Regions from separate parts of the Micromonospora sp. NPDC049049 genome, predicted to be linked through region 2. Evidence: riboswitches for the same ligand, from Rfam matches in the RefSeq annotation. Region 2 holds a riboswitch; the other holds the start of a gene.
The links. Region 2 has a riboswitch for S-adenosylmethionine ahead of AB0B68_RS01280 (aminotransferase class V-fold PLP-dependent enzyme). Riboswitches for the same ligand answer to the same signal wherever they lie in the genome.
Positions count from the first base shown of each region.

Region 1: linked by a shared signal. The riboswitch ahead of AB0B68_RS24140 (hypothetical protein) and the one ahead of AB0B68_RS01280 (aminotransferase class V-fold PLP-dependent enzyme) in region 2 are both predicted to bind S-adenosylmethionine.

Region 1 covers NZ_JBEZEX010000026.1:57,675-66,977, forward strand. Annotated here, with positions in the region: gene AB0B68_RS24125 (AAA family ATPase) at 225-2,255, opposite strand; gene AB0B68_RS24130 (helicase-related protein) at 2,252-5,635, opposite strand; gene AB0B68_RS24135 (hypothetical protein) at 6,564-6,746, opposite strand; SAM riboswitch class IV at 6,821-6,941, shown strand; gene AB0B68_RS24140 (hypothetical protein) at 6,970-7,482, shown strand; gene AB0B68_RS24145 (GyrI-like domain-containing protein) at 7,616-7,870, shown strand; gene AB0B68_RS24150 (hypothetical protein) at 8,198-8,743, shown strand; gene AB0B68_RS24155 (GNAT family N-acetyltransferase) at 8,947-9,303, opposite strand, start outside.
Region 2 covers NZ_JBEZEX010000001.1:276,670-285,972, reverse strand. Annotated here, with positions in the region: gene AB0B68_RS01310 (DUF402 domain-containing protein) at 1-429, opposite strand, end outside; gene AB0B68_RS01305 (ATP-dependent DNA helicase) at 534-2,738, shown strand; gene AB0B68_RS01300 (AI-2E family transporter) at 2,857-4,221, opposite strand; gene AB0B68_RS01295 (co-chaperone GroES) at 4,327-4,665, shown strand; gene AB0B68_RS01290 (hypothetical protein) at 4,759-4,926, shown strand; gene AB0B68_RS01285 (PrsW family intramembrane metalloprotease) at 5,131-6,621, opposite strand; SAM riboswitch class IV at 6,645-6,765, shown strand; gene AB0B68_RS01280 (aminotransferase class V-fold PLP-dependent enzyme) at 6,812-8,071, shown strand; gene AB0B68_RS01275 (FUSC family protein) at 8,096-9,303, opposite strand, start outside.

The sequences.
Region 1 (9,303 bases), on a different contig from region 2:
GATGTGGACCGCTCGTCGCACAACCATGCCGAGCTTCAGCGCTAGCCCACAGCGGCCTTCCCCATGGAGCCGCTCCACCTCAATCGCGAGGCGGGCGTGCAGGGCTAATAACGGGCGTCTGGGGTGGTAGTGATGACGCCGGGGCAACTTGCTGGGGGGTGCCCCCGGTTCGGCTGACGTAGTCAGCATGTAGCTACAGCGGCTCGGCGTGCGGGTGCAGGGGGCTACTTTCTCCTCCGTAGCCGCTCGGGCAGGGGCTTGGCATGAACGACTACCAACTCGCGGTTCGGCCGAGTGAGTGCGGTGTAGAGCGGCCCCTGCCGGCCGAGATTCTGCGGAAAATCAGCGGGCTCAACCACGACGACAGCGTCGAACTCAAGGCCACGGGCGGTATCCGGATGGGCCACCACCACGTCGCGACCCGAGTACTGCCAGGTGAAGCGGTCGCTCACCGACTTCACCCACCCCGCCAACCGCAGCATGGTCTCCACAGCCTTCGGCTCGGCGGTGATGACGGCCGCAGTGCCCTCGGGATAGGCGGCGTGCAGGCGGGCGAGCTCGCGCACCAGTGAAGCAGCTACATCCGAGGACTTGCACTTCTCGACGGTCGGCTCCGGTCCTTCCTCTTGGAAGGCCAGGACCGCACGCTCCGCAGCGGGAAGAAGCCGGTTAGCGTACTGAAGGATCGGCCGGGTGGACCTGTATCCACGGTCCAGCCGACGGATCGGAGGATCGCCGTACGGGATGGCCAGCAGATCGAGGATCTGTCGCCAGGACGCCAACGTGTGATCGGAGCGACGCTGGTTGAGGTCACCGACGATGGTCCATGCGTGAGCCTCGTTCATCGACGCCAGGAGGTCCCACTCCAGCGGCGTCACGTCCTGCGCCTCATCGACGATGATGTGCTCGATGCCGACGAGGTCGGCTGGCTTGGCGACCTCCCATTGGACGGTCGCGAGCATTGGGATGTGCGCGCGCATGGTCAGCGCGTCCCGGGCAGGGGGAAGCCTACGCAGGTAGGCGGCCCACTCCGGATCTCCTGTCACCGGCTGCTCGCTGCTGCCGTTGCGGCGTAAGAAATCATAGACGTCGTCACATGTCGGCCGCGTTCCTGCGGTCTTCAGTCGCGTAACCGTAGCGCGCACGAACATGGCCAGCTGTTGATCGACATCCTGCCAAGACCGGGAGATGCTTCCCCGGGGTTCGCTTCGCTCACCGAGGATGTGAAGCATGACCTCAGGCAGGGAAAGGACACGGACTCGTGGTGATCCGCCGGTCAGCCGATCGATCGCCGCTTGGACGTGCCGCGAATATCCGCGGGTCGGTCCAACGATCAGGACGTCCCCGTCGAGGGTGTTCTCCTCGGGAGTGTCGTCGTTGATCAGGTAGGCGGCCCGGTGCGAGGCGATGATGGTTTTGCCGGTGCCGGGTTGACCCTCGATGATCATGCTCTCCATTGCTGGCGCGCTGACGAGGTCGTACTGGTCCGGTTGAAGCGTGGCGAGTACGGGAGCGAGGCTCTTCGTACGGGGCGCGGCGAGGCGTGCACGCAGCAGGGCCGATGCACGTACAGGCGAGGCGGCAGGGCGGCCGGTCTGTGCGGGCAGGCTCGGGGCATGAGCCTGTGGGCGTACGGTCGAAGAAGCCTGGCCGCCGGGCTGCGACTCAGGGGCGGCAGCGCTTCCGGCGGAGGACAAGCTGCGCGACGATCTGGGCTCGTGGACTGCCGGCGGCATCGTTGGTGGCGCTTCGCGGGGCTGCGTGGGTGGGCGGAGCGTACGGCTCGGCGCGGCGGGAACGGTGAGTGTGCGCTTGCGAAAAGGTTGCTCTGGTCCGTCCTCGCACACGCGCTCGTCGTCGAAGTCGACGATGTCGTCGCCCCCGTGCTCGAAGGCGCGGATGACGGCGACCTCGTCGCAGAACTCGTGGTGACGCGACCCGCGGAAGAACGTGCAGGCGACCGGGGCTGCCCAGCTGAAAACGTATACGCCGTCGAGGTTGGCGTAGGCTTCGCCGATGTAGAAGTCACCCTGCCCGTTGAGAAGCTCCTCGTCAGGCTTGCGCAGGGCGACGCGACCGACGAGAGCACCGAACGGCATGACGCGACTTTGCGGCAATCCGTTACCAGTCCAGAAATTGTTGCGCGATCCCGCATGCGTGATGGGCCTGCTGGCCAGGGCCTGAACCTTGCGGCGATAGCGCTTCTGGGCGGTCCGTTCGTCCTCAAGATCGAGCTGTTTCCTTCCCAGGCTCATTCCGCCTCCGTCGGGCCGACAATCTGAACAACACATGCGGCGAGCGGTTCCAGCCTGATCTCGGGCTGGCCGGCCGTACGGATCTCTTCGATCAATGCGGTGAACTTCTCCTCTGCGCGGCGTTCTTGGCCGCGGAACCCCGCGACGGCGCGGAGCGCGCGACCCCGAGATAGTGCAGTCTCGATCCGCTTGCGGATTGTCGCCAGCTTGCGCTGGTGCTGTGCGGTGATCGTGGCGATCCGCGCCTCCTGCAGCGCGTCGAACTCGCGGTCGCGCCGAGCCTGCTCCTCCAAGTGCCGAAGGTGCAGATGATTCGTCGCGCGCTCGGCGAGCCTGGGAAGCCGGTCGATGGCCGGGAGCGGCGCATCGGCAAGCCTGCCCTCCGCAAGCGCTGCCAGTAGCGCGTTCGCGGGTCCTTCGCCGGCATTGCGTCCGGTGTCGGTGACGGCGGCACCCCAGATCTCGTCGCCACGTCGCGACGCCGTCGCCGCCGTCGCGAGGACAATGACGTAGGTGCCGAGTGAGACCTCAGTCGGTTCTGCGAAGATTCGCAACGATGCGAAACGTGCCTGGCGGTGGTCGGGGATGGAGGCAGCGGCCATAGTGAGCGGGCTTGTTGCGGTGAGCAGGGTGCCGCCGTTAGCGCGGGCGTGTTCCTGGTCGAGCACGAGCGTGAGCGGCAGTTCGTTGCGCAACTGCGAAGAGATCGAACGAGTCTCGGCACGGGAGCGCTGTGAGGACTTGGCGAGGTCGTCAACGCGGGCCGCCATGGCGGCGTTGCCACGTAGCTCCAGGGTCAGGCCATCTGAGGAGATCCTCACTCCGGTCGACGCATCGGTGCGTGCCCAGTCGTCGAGCAGCAGCGCGAGCTCGCGCTGCCCGATGTAGCGGCCGGTCCGCACCAGGTCGTCTTCAAGCCCTGCGACATCGACGTCGTTGCTCACCAGCAGGGCGCTAGACGCGTCCGAGACGTCTCGCAAGCCGGCGCGCTGCTCCTCAATCGCGGTCAACGCCTCGTGGACCTTCTGCGCCCGCTGCGCCTCAGTGAGTGCGAAGTCGAATCCCGCCTGTAGCGCCCGCGGCGCCTGAGCGGAGATGATGGGCTCCAAAGCACCGATAGACGATTCAAAAATATCGATGCGATCCAGCAGGCGGGCAAGGATTCTCTCGTCAATGGTCTCCTCGTTGACGAAGTTGACAACGAGGATGGTCTCCTCCTTCTGCCCAATCCGGTCAATGCGGCCGATGCGCTGCTCGATCTCCATGGGGTTCCACGGCAGGTCATAGTTGATCACCGCTGAGCAGAACTCGAAGTCCAGACCTTCGCTCGCTACACGGTTGGCCAGCACAAGGTCATAGGCACCAGCACGAAAGTCGCGCATGATGTGACGCCGGGCTTCGCGGCTGACACCACCGTGCATGACAGCGACCTTGAGCTCAGCGCCGAGACGATCGGCAAGGTAGGCCAGGGTGGGGCGGGAGTGCGTAAATAGCAGAGCCCGGCGCTGTTGCCGGTTCAGCCCTTGCAGCACCTTGCGAAGGGCGTCGAACTTGGTGTCGACGTCGTCGGGGAGACGCTGCGCGGCCGCAATGAGGTCGGCGTGCGGCTCGAGCCGGTAGGCGGCCGCATCCGAGTCGGCGTCGGTGATCTCCCCGAAGTCGCCCGGGTCGAGGACCGCCTGACGCGCCATGGGCAGGCATGCGCTTGCCAGGCGTAGGGGCATCTGCATCGCGAAATAGAGGCTGCTGTCCATCGCCGCTGCGCGGTTCGCGCACCATTGGACGTACTCCGAGTAGAAGGCTGACTCGGCATTGGTCCACTCAACCGGTTGCCGATCTTCGGTGCGCTTGGCCTTCTGATCGTCGACCTCGACCTTTTTCGTGCGCGTGATGACGGTGGAGAGAGTGTTCAGCCCCGCCAGGTAACGTTTGGCGTCGACGATGTCGCGGGGCGTCAGCTCGTCCTTGGTCAGTACGTCCCGCAAGAGCCCGAAGTCGGGTCGTCGCATAAGCGGAGCGCCGAGTGACGTGGTCCTGAGCTCATCGAGTTGGCGCTTTAGCTGCCGACCGCGGGCTCCCTTCTCGCCGAGCCTGGCAGTGACGGCGTTGATGATCCGATTGGGCTCCAGTCGTAGCTGCAGGTCCAGGCTGCTCCCGTAGTCCTCGGGCACGAGAAGTTCAAGGAGGTTGAGCAGGTCCTGCTCGTGGAGGTTGATCGGCGTCGCGGTGAGAAAGACCAGGTTCGCAGCCCAATCCGCGAGCTCCGTGCCGAGCGCGTAGCTCTTGGTGTCCTGGTTGCGCATGGCGTGCGCCTCATCGACGATCACCAGGTCGAACTCGGGCGGCACGGCCTGCAAGTCCTCCAGTCCGCCCCAGGTACGCAGGCGTTCGAGACTGCAGATGTAGGCCTGGCGAGTAGGCAGCCGGTTTTGCTGGTGGCGTTCGAGGAAGGACTTGAGGGCCCCGCTGTCGAGCTCCGTGAGCTCGAACTCGAAGCGGTCCTCCATCTCCTCCTTCCACTTGCCGAGGAGACTCGACGGGCAGACGATCAGGACTCGGTCTGCCTCTCCGCGAGCCTCAAGCTCGGTCCAGATGAGACCTGCCTCGATGGTCTTGCCGAGGCCCACCTCGTCGGCGATGAGCAACCTCGCTTTGCCGGTTTGCAGGAGCTTGAGCACCGGTTTGAACTGGTAGGGCCGGAACGTCGTGCGTGTGGCGCGGAACGAAAAGAGCGTGTTGGCGAACTTGCCCAGCAGCTTCGCGCGCGTGAGCGTGGCACCGAACCTGCTCGCCGGCGTTGGCTCACGGGTCACCCACGTAGGAGGGGTTTCGACCTGCGGACGCGGCCGCAGCCGGGGCTCCACCACGTCCTGCTGCCGACCTTCGACCATCACGGTGTACGTCCAGTGCTCGCGGAGAAACTTGCGGTCGCGCACTACCACGTCCGCGCCCCCGGGATGAGTCAGGGCAGCATCATTTACCGTGAATAGCGGCGCGGGGACCGTCACAGCCTTGTGCCACAACTCCTCCGCCCAGGCCCAGGCGGCGAGCAGAGGATGCTCAGGCTCAAGGCCGTACGGGGACACCACAATCCCGCCGCCTGGCGCGGCACCGGCTGCGACCTGCAGGACGATCGGGCCACCGTCAACCGCTTGGAACCAGTAGATGCCCTCGGGAAGCTCCACTTCCGGCTGCCACAACAACCGGCACTCGCTCACCTGGTCGGCAAGCGACCGAACGGGTGTGTCCAGGACGAGCGCACGTGTAAAGCGACCTCGATCGAGCGCGACATCGATTCGCTCGTGATCCGGGAAATAGCCGAACGTGGCATCATCAGTTGAAGAGGTGGTCATCGCCGAGGCGACCCTTTGCTTGGCCACGTGTCGATTTGAGGCTGGCGACCGGTCGGGACGGCATCCCCGGAGAGCCAAGCCGCCGTCCCGAAATGACCTCTTGTGCTCTGCTCGATCAGGGCGCGAACTTCACAGGCGGTCGGCGTGGCGTGCAGCGCCCAGGTGGGTTCCCGGTCGCGGAGAAACTCAAGTGGCTCTGACACGTTCTTCCCCTCTAGAACTCGGCAGGCAGCCGTAGAGCGACTATGCAAGTGAGCGGCCATCAGCACAAGGTGAGCAACGGTCACCACCAATTGGGTGCCTGGTCGGCCGAACCAAGGCTGCCAAGGTCGTCCGCACCGTCGCCCGAATGGAGGAACCACGAATCGAGGTTGCTGTGCCAGGCGTTAACCGGATCCGGTCTTGTTCACCCGAGGGGCCCACCGTGGAATCGCGTCACAGGAGCGGCGAGATGTTGGTGCCGGGCTCCTAGAGTCGGTGCAGCAGCATAGCCACATCTCCGTGCCAGCCACGAAGTTCAGCGACCGTTGGTGTCAGTCCGTACGTGTGGTGATGCATGGCCTGGCACAAGCCGTGCCATACGGTGCACGCCCTCGAAGGTGCCTCGGCGCCGGCCTAGACGGGCAGGACCGGTAGCTGGTGGCGCATGGGCCGGCCGGCGACGCATGGCGCGATCCGCTTCCAGTAGTCCGCAGCCGCTGTTCTACAGCGAGACGGGTCAGGCAGGCCGATCCGCGCTGCCGGCAACGACGCATGCTCGATGGCGGTCGGATCAGCAGCTCACCTGCAGCGTCGAGATTGTGTTCTGGGTTCACGGCTGGCTCTGCCGGTCTCCGTGATCGGCCGCCCGGCACGGAAGTCTCGGATACGGATCCGCTCGTGGCAGGTGTACTCAAGGGCGTCGCGGATGAGGTTGCAGACCACCGGGCGGCGGACCTAGTCGTCCACACCCCCGTCACGAGCGATGGCCGTACAGATGGCTCGGTCGATCAAGAAGTAAATCGGCGAGGGCGTAGACGAGGTTCAACCGCTGCACGACGACCTGTGCGTCGTCTACGGCCCAGACCATGAGCTGACCCGGGAAATCGCCGACCTGCTTGCCCGGCTCCGACTCGCCGCCGACGGATAGTTCCGCCACCGCCGTCTGCTCAGGTCTCCCCCGCGTGTTACCCGGGGTTGCTCGCGGCCTCGATGATCTCTATGCTTCCTGGGCGTCAAGAGTGGTCAGCGTCAAGCCTCCCGGCTTGCTGACCCGGCAACCGCGCCACCCGCGCACGGTGCCTCCGGGAGAAGACCAGGTCGACCGCAAGCTGCGGTACGGCAAGAGCGGGTGCCTCGTGGCACCGGAGAGCGAGTTCATCGTGCCATTCGAAGAGCTGGACCTGACTGCTTTCGCGGTCTGCCTGACCTGCGGGCACCTCCGCGACGGCGCTCCGCGCGAGCAGCGGTGCCGCTGCCAGCCACGTACCCCGGAGTGGGAGCAGCAGTGGCAGGGCCAGGACCTCGCCGGTGACCTCGACCTGTGTGGGTTGTGCGTCCGGGACACGGTGACCACCCGGACCCGGTGGTCGTGGCTGGCCTGCGGGACCTGCCGACACGTCTCCCAGGTCGTCGGAGAACGGTACGGCCACCGCGCCGCACTGCCGCGGGGCCGACACTCGATCATGAACGGCGACGTGATCCAGCCGCAGACGGCTGCGACCACTGTGGTCGCCGCCTCGCTGGTGGCTTCCGCGCGGCGTGGTAATTCGCTGCGCGAGTGGCAGCAGGTGGAGTTTCGCCCGGCTCGCCCAGCCACTACGCCTGACTGCTTCGAGCGTGCCGCTGGCCGAGTGGCAGCGGCACTCGCCGCCGTCGCTTGGAGCGAGCGTTGACGCCTTCGACCGCTACGGCGTCATGCCCGTACCCAGCGATCTCAGCGGCCTCCGGCAGGCCCAGAACGAATTCCTGTCCACTGCTCGTTGACCGCCAGTCCAGCCGGCTGCTGTTACCGCAAACAGCAGCCGGTTGGTCATCTACCGCTGCTGCGTCCAGATCCGAGACGGCGACGACCCTGACCAACTCGGCCTGCAATCAGGCATCGTGCCAGGAGGCCAATACCTGAGCGCAACCGTGCATGGTCCCCAACCCGCCGCCTACGCCCTGCTCACCCCGACCTTTGAACAGCTGCGGCGCTCCGGAGACCGAGACGACACTCGCCCCAGCATCGAGTACTACCGCGGCCACGACCGGATCGACCTGCTGATGCCCCTGCAAGGCTGAGCCTGAAACCGACCGGCCCCTACAGCCGACCCCATGTCCACTGCCCATCTGATGATCGTCCAACCGGATGTGTCACGGATCAAGTGACAGCGATCCGTGACACATCAAGTGGAGCCCGACACTGGGCTCACACTTTTGTGATCCGACAACTGATGCGTAACACATCTCTGCCAGGTGATGCGCGACAGCGCGATGAATCTACGAGCACATCGGTGGGCGTCGGGATTTGCCGCCGTCGGTCTGGTGCGTGAGCCCAGCAGACGAGCCGACGGATGAATCGCAAACCGTGCGGCTACGCTGCGGGCCATGTTGACGAGAGAGGACCAGGTGTTCGATGCGGTGGTCCGACGCATCGCCGCCGGCGGGTACATCGACGAGGTGCCACCCAGCCGGGTGGCGCCGCTCCGACCCGCGCCCCCTGCCGCAGTCGCGGAGGCCGAACAACTGGCTGGGAGATCACTGCCGTCGCTGCTGCGCCGGCTCTATCTGAAGGTCGGCAACGGCGGCTTCGGCCCCGGATACGCTCTCCTCGGCCTCAGGGACGGACATCAAACTGGCGGCCCGGACGCGCCGACCGGACTCAAGGGCGGCGTCCTCACTGTGTGCGACTGGGGCTGCGGCATCAGCAGTGAACTCAACCTCGCTGACGGCCAGATTTGGGGCTACGACCCGAACCCGGCCCCGGACGGCGTGTCTTGCGCGTTCCCGCAGCACATGACGATCGCTGACTGGTTCTCGAAGTGGGTCGAGGGCACGCTGTACCAGCCATGGCTTGTCCAGGACCCGACGACCGGCGAGTGGCGCGGCGCAACCGACATCGAGTACGCGGAGATGATCGAGGAGGCGTTTGGCCCCGGCGCCGAGGAGAACTGACCGCCGGACGCTGAGGTCCGCAGCATGGTCGCATCCCAACGTCGCACAGCGGGCACAGCTCGATCTCACCTGCCACATGCTCATGCCGCAGAGGTGTCGCAGATCAGTTGGCGCACACGTGTCGCGCATCAGCCGACGAAGAAAAAGGGGCTCACACTTTCGCGTGGTCCCCACCTGGTCCCAGGGCCTCGGCCCTTACTCGTTCAGGGCTGGATGTCGTTGGAGAGGTTGATCCGGATTTCCGTGGTGCGGTATCCGGCGCGACCGAAAGCGGCCGCCATAGGCGCGTTGCCCATGTCGGTGGTGGCGGTGATGCGCGACTCCCCATTGGCTGCGTGCAGGCGCGTGATCTCGGCGAGCACCTCGTCCACGTAGCCGCGCCCGCGGAACTCCGGCACCACCCCGAGATAGCCGACGTTCACGTTGTACGGGGTCGCGGAGGGAATCGCCATGCCCGCCACCTCGCCCTCGCGCGTGTAGGCGATCCGCCACCACTCCCGCTTGCCCGGCGCCCTGAGATAGAAGTCCATCTCCTCGCGCGCGGTCGCGTCCACGCCCTT
Region 2 (9,303 bases):
TTGTGCCGCGGCCTCGGCCTCGGCCACCACATCCTCCGGGTAGCCGAACCGGGCCCGGTGCTCGGCGAACTCGTCCTCGTCGAGCAGCTCCACCAGGCCGGTGGCCCGACGCCTGACGACGTCCAGGTCCAGGTCGATCAGGTGGACCGTGTCGTCGGACTCCCAGCGGGCCGGGGTGGTGATGTCGCAGTAGACCTCGCTGGTGCGGGGTGGGGGGTTGAACATGCCCGTCCACCAGGCGCGGTGTGGCACCAACAGCACGAACGGGATCTTCTCCACCGAGGGCCGGCCGTGGTAGACCGACTCGGTGCCCTCCGGCACGCCGAGCCAGACGCCGAGATCGTCCTCGGTGAGCCGACGGGCCGGGTAGTCGCGGTGGGCGCTGCCGTCGTACTTGCGGTAGATCACTCGGACCATGTCGCTCGGCATGATTCGCACCCTAACCGATACAGCCCAACGCGTCGTAGCGTGGCCGTAACCGGACGGGGTCGACCACGACACCTCGCCCCGGTCGGCATCGCGCCACGCGGCGGATGGGCGCGGTCGGTGTCGGCGGCGCCGGGTACCGTCGCACGGTGACTCCGCCCCGCACCGCCACCGGTTCCGCCACCCCGTCGGCCCGTGCCAAGGGCCGGCGGCGGGGTGCCCGACCCAGTGGCACCGAGCTGCTGGCGGCGGCGGTCGGCGCGGTGCCAGGCGGCGCGGAGCGCCCCGGCCAACTGCAGATGACCACGGCGATCGAGGAGTGCGTGGCCGGCGGCGAGCATCTGCTCGTGCAGGCGGGCACCGGCACCGGCAAGTCGCTGGCGTACCTCGCGCCGGCGCTCACTGTGGACGGTCCGGTGGTGGTCTCCACTGCCACCCTGGCGTTGCAGTCCCAGCTGGTCGACCACGACCTGCCCCGGCTCGCCGACGCGGTCGAGCCGGTGCTCGGCCGTCGGCCCACCTTCGCCGTGCTCAAGGGCCGCCATCACTACCTCTGCCTCGCCCGACTGGACAACTCCACCGAGGAGGAGCCGGAGGACACCCTCTTCGACGCCCCCGCGGCGCGCCCCGGCGGCGCGGTGAAGTGGCTCGGTGAGGCGGGCCGGCTGGGCAAGCAGATCGAGCGGCTGCGCGACTGGGCCGAGAAGACCGCCACCGGCGACCGGGACGAGCTGGACCCGGGCGTCGAAGACCAGGCCTGGCGGCTGGTGTCGATGCCGGCCCGCGAGTGCGTCGGCGCGGCCCGTTGCCCGTTCGGGCAGGAGTGCTTCGCCGAGGCGTCGCGGGCCCGCGCCCGGGAGGCCGACATCGTGGTGACCAACCACAGCCTGCTCGCTGTCGACATGCTCGCCGACCGGCACATCGTGCCGCCGCACAAGCTGCTCATCGTCGACGAGGCGCACGAGCTGGCTGACCGCGTCTCCTCCGCCGCCCAGGCGGAGCTGGTGCCCGAGCTGATCGACCGGACCACCCGGCGGGCCCGTACGCTGCTGCGCCCGGAGACCGCCGAGGCGCTCACCGCCGCCGGGGACGCCCTGGCGGTCGGGCTGGCCGAGGCGCCGGCCGGGCGGATCACCGCGGGGCTGCCGACGCCACTGCGGGAGGCGTGCACGCTGCTCGACGCGGCGACCCGCTCCGCCCTGGACGCGATCGGCGACATCAAGGCCGACGACCCCGACCCGGTCCGTAAGCAGCAGGCCAAGGCCGCCCTGGACGAGCTCTCCACCACCGCGCAGCGGCTGCTGGAGGAGGGCGACCACGACGTGGCCTGGGTGGAGAAGAACGACAGCGGCAACCGCCGGGCGCTGGTGGTCGCGCCGCTGTCGGTGGCCGGCACCCTCGCCACCCACCTGTACGACGAACGCACCGTCGTGGCCACCTCGGCGACCCTGGCGCTGGGCGGCCGGTTCGACACGGTAGCCCGTGCCCTCGGACTGGACGCGCCACCGCCCGCCCCGCCGACCCCCGCCGCGGCCGCACAGGCCGCCCGCACCGGCCCCGGCCGGCCGGCTGCCGAAGCGCCCGGCCGTCGCCTCGCCGGCGAGGTCACCCCGAACGCCGTCGTCCCGGCCACCGAGGGCCCCGGGTGGCGGTCACTCGACGTCGGTTCGCCGTTCGACTACGCCCGGCAGGGCATCCTGTACGTCGCCGCGCACCTCCCCCGCCCCAGCGTCTCCGGGTTGCCCGATGCTGCCGGGGAGGAACTGCTCGGGCTGGTCGAGGCGCTCGGTGGTCGTACTCTCGGGCTCTTCTCCTCCCGGCGGGCCGCGCAGCAGGCGGCGGAGCTGTTGCGTGCGCGGACCGACCTGCCGGTCCTGCTTCAGGGCGAGGAGGCGCTGCCGCTGCTGGTGCGTCGCTTCCGCGAGGAGCGCGCCAGCTGCCTGTTCGGGGTGATGTCGCTCTGGCAGGGGGTGGACGTGCCGGGCGACGCCTGTCAGCTCGTCGTCATCGACCGGCTGCCCTTCCCCCGCCCGGACGAACCGCTGGCGGCGGCCCGCGCGGCGGCGGTGGACGCGGGCGGCGGCTCCGGCTTCGCAGCGGTCAGCGTGCCGATCGCGGCGGTGAGGCTGGCCCAGGGCGTGGGCCGGCTGATCCGGGCGACCGGCGACAAGGGCGTGGTCGCGGTGCTCGACTCCCGACTGGAGACGGCGCGGGGCTACGGGCCGTTCCTGCGCCGCTCGCTGCCCCCGTTCTGGTACACGACCCGCCCCGAGGTGGCCCGAGGCGCACTGGAACGCCTCGCCAAGTCCTGACCCTCGCCGCGCCGCACCTGGGCCGCTCTGACCGGCCCACGATCGCGCTACAACAAGGAAAGAGTGGTCTCCCGCTGGCGGGAGGCCACTCTTTCCGTGATCCTGCGTGATCGCGGCCCTAGGGGGCCTGGGAGGCGACGACCACGGCGTCGGGCGGGGTGTCCGGCACCCTGCGGGCGGCAAGCCGGCGGACCGCGGTGTTCAGCACCGCGATGAGCGGCACGGAGACCAGCGCGCCGGTGATGCCCGCGAGGACGACGCCGGCGGCGATACCGATGATCACCGCGAGCGGGTGCAGGGCGACCGCCCGGCCCATGATCAGCGGCTGGAGCACGTGCCCCTCGATCTGTTGCACGCCGATCACCGCGCCCAGGATGATCAACGCGGTGACCGGGCCGCTGTCGACGAGGGCCACCAGCACCGCCACGCCGCCGGAGAGCGCCGCACCGACGATCGGGATGAACGCGCCGAGGAAGACCAGCGCGGCCAGCGGGAAGGCGAACGGGATGTCGAAGGCGACCAGGAAGATGCCGATGCCGACCGCGTCGATGAAGGCGACAAGCACTGTCGCGCGGACGTAGGCGACGAGCGTCTGCCAGGAGGCGCGGCCGGCGTCGTCGACCTTCCACCGGGCGGCCACCGGCAGCAGCCGGACCAGGAACCGCCAGATCCGGTTGCCGTCGCGCAGGAAGAAGAACGTCGCGAAGAGCACCAGCAGCGTGCCGGTCAGCACCTCGGCCAGCGTCGCGGCGGTGCTCAGCGCGCCGCTGGTGAACCTTGAGGTGTTGTTGTTGATCCAGGCCTGCGCCTCGTCGATGTAGCGGTCGAGCTGGGTGTCGGAGAGGTGCAGCGGGCCCGTCTTCAGCCAGTTCTGGATCTGCCGGACGCCCTCCGAGGACTTCTCGCTCAGCTCCGGTACGCCACGGATGAACTCGTTGACCACCAGCGTCAGCGTGCCGATCACCGCGGCCAGGCCGCCGACCAGCACCACCGCCGTCGCCAGCGACCGGGGGAACCGGACCCGCAGCAACCAGCCCACCGCAGGGGCGAGCAGTGCGGAGAGCAGCAGCGCGATGGCCAGCGGAATGATCACGATCTTGACCGTGCCGACGATCCGCAGCAGCGCCCAGGCCACCACGCCGATCACGATCAGTCGCCAACACCACGCGGCGGCGATCCGCAACCCGTGCGGAACGTCGGCGTCGTCCCGACTGGAGGTGGAGCTGTGCAGGTCCACCGGAGGTTCCGCGCCGTAGACAGCGGCGCTCGGCGGCGCGGTCGGCCCCGGCACGGCCGGCGACGCCACCCGGGCCGCCTCCGACGCGTCGTTCAACGCGTCACTCGCGGCGCCCTCGTCGGCAGGCGCCGACTCCTGTCGTGACTGGTAGGCGCGGCGAAGCCGCCCGCGTACCCGCTCGAAGCGGCTCAAGCGCACCTCCTGGCAGAAAACCCGGCCCGCCGACGGCGACAGGTCGGACAGCATACGTCCGTTCCCGACACCGTAGGGCGGTTCCACCACACAATGCCCCGACCACCTCCGGCGTAACCACCGGCCGGCCACCGTCGGCCACACGGTAGCGTCTGCGACGTGACCGCCGACAACGATCTCGACGCCGGCCTGCCGATCCGCCTGCTGCACGACCGCGTGCTGGTGCGGATGGAGGGCAGCGAGGGCGAACGCCGCTCCACCGCTGGCATCGTCATTCCGGCGACCGCAGCGGTCGGCAAGCGCCTCGCCTGGGCCACCGCGGTCGGGGTGGGGCCGAACGTGCGCGCCATCGTCTCCGGCGACCGGGTGCTCTTCGACCCGGACGAGCGCTCCGAGGTCGAGCTGCACGGCCGCGGTTACGTGCTGCTGCGGGAGCGGGACGTGCACGCCGTAGCCGCCGAGCGGATCGAGAACGACTCGACCGGCCTCTACCTCTGACGCACCTCCCCCGGCCACCAGGCCCCGTCGCGCACCGTTTGCCCAGCCGCACGACGGGAAGCCATCCGGCGACCGTGGCCCTGGGGAGGGACGATGCCGGTATTCGTGAAGAAGCTCTTGACCTGGGGCAGTGTCGCGTTCCTGATCTACTTCATGGCCTTTCGGCCGGACGGCGCCGCGCAGATGTTCCGGGCGATCGGCGCCGCGCTGATCGCAATGTTCCAGGGCCTCGGCGACTTCCTAACCTCGCTGATGACCTGACGCCCAGCGAGGCCACGCGCCACGCCACGCCACGCCACGCCACGCCGATCCGCGATCTTGCACTTACTGTCCCGGCGTAGAGGGCATTCCACGCTTTTCGACGACCGAAACTGCAAGATCGGCGCGGGCGGGGGCGGCGCGGGCGCGGGGCGTGGGCCTGCCGCGCCTTGCTGCGCTGCTTTGGTTGGGCGGTAGCCGGCGGTGTCAGGGGTGCGTTGGGGGCCAGGGGGAGGCCGGGCGCAGGCCGGGCCCACCGGGCGGGGCGTAACCCATCGGAGCCGGGGCGGGGGCCAGCACCACCGGGATCGGCACCACCGGCTCGTCCGGCGCGTCCACCGCGCGCTCGGTGCCGTCCGGGAAGCGCAGGTGGTAGCGGCTGCCGTCCCAGACCCCCGCCGGGGCCTGCGGGTCCCGACCCACGAAGAACGACCGGTATCCGGTGATCGCGTCCAGCAGTTCCCGCTCCTCGCGGGCGGTCCGCTCCTGGTCGGCGGGTTTGCGGTCCAGGCCGCGCAGCGCCCCGTCGCGCAGCAGGGCCAGCCGGGTGGCGGCGGACTGGTAGCCCCGCATCGCCCGCACCCCGGCGTCGCCGGCCACCCGTCGCGCCCAACTGCGGGCTGCGTGCCGCCGGCCGAGACTGCTCAGGGCGGCCACCTCGGGCGGGCTGAGCCAGCCGGCGCGTACGTAGTCGGGCAGGACCCGCTCGGTGAGTCGCCCCTCCCAGGCGCGCAGCCACAGCGCCAGCCCCACGGTGCCGAAGAAGACCGGCACCATGAGGCCCAGGAAGCCGTACAGCATGATCATGGCCTCGCCGGTGGCCTGGGTCAGCGTGGGCAGCAGGTTCCACGTGCCGTGCAGCATCATCGCCAGCAGCAGGCCGGCGATCGGGGCGAGCACCCGGATGCGCCGGTCCGCCGTCCGGGAGGCGATGCCCAACCCGACACCGGTCATCGAGGTGAAAAGGGGATGGGCGAACCCGAACAGCAGGATCCGCAGGATGAAGATCGCGATGACCTGCTGGATGCCGGTGGCCGGGCCGTACCGGTCGGCGCCGGACGCGTAGCCCAACCCGCCCAGGTAGAGGATGTTCTCCACCATCGCGAAGCCGACCGCGGAGAGCCCGCAGTAGACCAGGCCGTCGGTGATCCCCGACCACTCACGGCGGCGGAACACCAGCAGCAGGATCGGGCCCAGCGCCTTGGTCAGCTCTTCGATGAACGGCGCCACCAGTACCCCGGTGAGCGCCGACGGCAGGCCCCAGTCGGCGAAGCGGTTGGCCGCGAAATCGTTCACGGTGAGCGATGCGGCGGTGGAGACGAACGCTCCCCAGGCGAAGCAGAAGATCAGATACTTCAGCGGCTCCGGTTCGTACCGGTCCAGCCAGAGGAAGCAGCCGACCAGCACCGGCACCGGCAGAATGGCGGCGACCACCCCGATCAGCAGGGCCTGCGCACCGAGCGACTGGCCGAGCGTGAAGACCATGAAGACCGCGCACGCCGCGATCAACAGCACCACCCCGGCCAGCACCAGGAACCGCCGCCAGCCCAGTCGGCGCAGCGGCATTCGCGGCGTCTCACCCATGGGCGGGCCGGCGGGCGCGGGCGGGGCTGCGGGCGCAGGCGGCAGCGGTGAACCGGGCGGGGTGTCGGCCATGCGGTCAGCGTAGCCATCCGCCGCCGGCTGGTTCGGTCGCATCGGTAGCCGCTATGCTGCCGGCAGGTCACGAGCGCCAGCGTCAAGCCCCGGCTTGCTGGCCGGCAACCCTCGTCGAGTTCGCGGTGGGGTGCCCCGGGTGATGACCGGGCCCAGCCCGATCGGTGTGCTGGGCAAGCGCGGACCCCGTCCCGATGTCGCACCCGGGGTCCCTGACCCCGGAGGTTCCGGCGTGTCCGTCACTCTCGTACCCTCGCTGCCCAGCCTGCCCACCGTGCCGTCCGCGTCGCTCGACGTCCTCGGCGTGCCCGGCGAGATCAACCTGGACTACGCGGCCAGTGCGCCGTGCGCGCGGGCCGCCGCCGACGCGGTGGCCGAGCTGCTGCCCTGGTACGCCAGCGTGCATCGCGGAGCGGGAGCGCTGTCGCGGCGCTGCACCCTCGCGTACGAGCAGGCCCGGCAGACGATCGGGGACTTCTTCGGCGCTCGCGCCGACGATCATGTGATCTTCACCCGCAATACCACCGACGCGCTCAACCTGCTGGCACGGGCCGTGCCGGCCGGCACCACAGTGGTCACGAACGCCTCCGAACACCACGCCAACCTGCTGCCCTGGCCGCGCGGGTCGGTGCGGCTGCCGGTGCCCAGCGACCCCGACGGGGCGGTACGCGATCTCGCCGCCGCCCTCACCGAGCTGCGCCGGGGCAGCAGCCCGGCGTTGCCGGTGCTGGTAGCGGTGACCGGTGCGAGCAACGTGACGGGTGAGCGGTGGCCGGTCGCCGAACTGGCGCGGGTGGCGCACCGGCACGGTGCCCGGATCGTGCTCGACGCCGCGCAGCTCGCCCCGCACGCTCCGGTCGACCTGCTCGCGCTGGACGTCGACTACCTGGCCGTGTCCGGTCACAAGCTGTACGCGCCGTTCGGCGCGGGCGTGCTGATCGGTCGCGCCGACTGGCTGGACGCCGCCCCGCCCTACCTGGCCGGCGGTGGCGCCACCAGCCACGTCGGGCCGGCCACCCACGACGTGACCTGGGCGACCGGCCCGGCCCGACACGAGGGCGGCACCCCGAATCTGCTCGGAGCGGTCGCGCTGGCGGCGGTGTGCAGGGCGCTCGACGAGGCGGACCAGGGCGCGCTGGCCGCCCACGAGCAGGCCCTGCTGGCCCGGCTACGGAGCGGCCTCGCCGCCCTGCCGCACGTCGTCGAGCTGCGCACCTTCGGCCCGGACGCGCCCCGGGTCGGCATCGTCTCGTTCGTGGTCGCCGGCTGGGACTCCACCGAGGTGGCCACCCGGCTGGCCGCCGAGCACCACATCGGCGTACGGGACGGGTTGTTCTGTGCCCACCCCCTGGCCCGGCGTCTGCTCGGCGAGGCGGCGGGGCGTACCGGCCGGCGGGACCTGCCGCCCACCGCGCTGCGTGCCAGCATCGGGCTGGGCAGCACGGCCGCCGAGGTGGACCGGCTGCTCGCGGCCCTGGCCGAGCTGGCCTGAGGCCCGCCCGGCGGTCGTTTCCGCTCAGCCGACCGGCGGGGCGGTGGGTGGCTTCGGCGTCTCGCCGGGCTCGGCTGGCTCACCGACCGGGCGCTCCTGCTCCCCGAAGGCGGTGCGGATCCACCGGTTCGCCTCCTCCTGCTCGATGCCGGAGGCGACCAGCAGGTCGCTCGCTGTCGTCCGGATCTGGGCGATCACCACGCTGCCGGAGAACCCCACCCCGGCGCCGTACGCCCGGCCGGACTCGCTGACCGCCCGCAGCGACCGCTCCCGGGCCTCCTCCGGCTCCTCACCGGCGGCGAACTCGTGCTTGAGCAGCCGGACCGACTCGGCGAGGTGACCGATCGCGTCCGGCATCGGATCGGGTACCGGTTCGTCGTCCTCGACCAGCGTGACGGATCGGCGGATCAGGGTGCCGCTGTTGCGCATCGCCCGGTCGATCGGGTCGGCCGCCTCGGCGTAGTGGGTCAGTTCGTCGCGGCGGTGCCAGCGGGCCGGGGAGAGGGTGGCGGTCTCCTTCGCCCCCTCGATCGCCTCGCCCAGCGTGGCCAGCTCCTCCTTGTTGTTGCGCAGCCTCTCCAGTGCTGCCTGGATGGTGGCGCGGTCCCGGTTGCGCAGCCCGTCGGCGGTGGCGTCGAGCTGGGCGGCGAGCAGGTCCAGGGCGGGACGGGCCGCCCGGTTGATCACCCGGAGTGGGTTCAGTGGCAGCAGCAACGCCGTGACCAGCAGCGCGATCCCACCGCCGAGGAACGCGTCGACGAAGCGGGGGATCTCCAGGTTCTGGGTCGACGGGCTCAGCGTCACGATCAGCACCGCCGTGGCCGCCGCCTGGATGACGATGGCCACGCTCGCTCCGGCGAAGATGGTGAGCAGGATCGCCACGGTGACCACCAGGCCGAGCTGCCACGCCCCGGTGCCGAGCAGGTAGATCAGGAGGTCGCCGACGAAAACCCCAACCCCCACCCCGACGATCAGCTCCACCGTCCGGCGGAACCGCTGACCGACCGACGCGGCCAGGGTGCCGACCGCGGAGATCGGGGCGAAGACCGGTTGCGGGTTGCCGAGCACCTTGTGCGAGATCAGGTACGCGAGCCCGGCGGCGAGCCCGGCCTGCACCGCGAGTCCGCCGGCCATCCGTACCCGGTGCAGCCGATCGTGCAGGGTAGCCCGGCTGCGGTGGCGCAGTTGCTCGGTGGCCTCGGCGATCCGTGCGCCGTCGATGTCCACCAAAC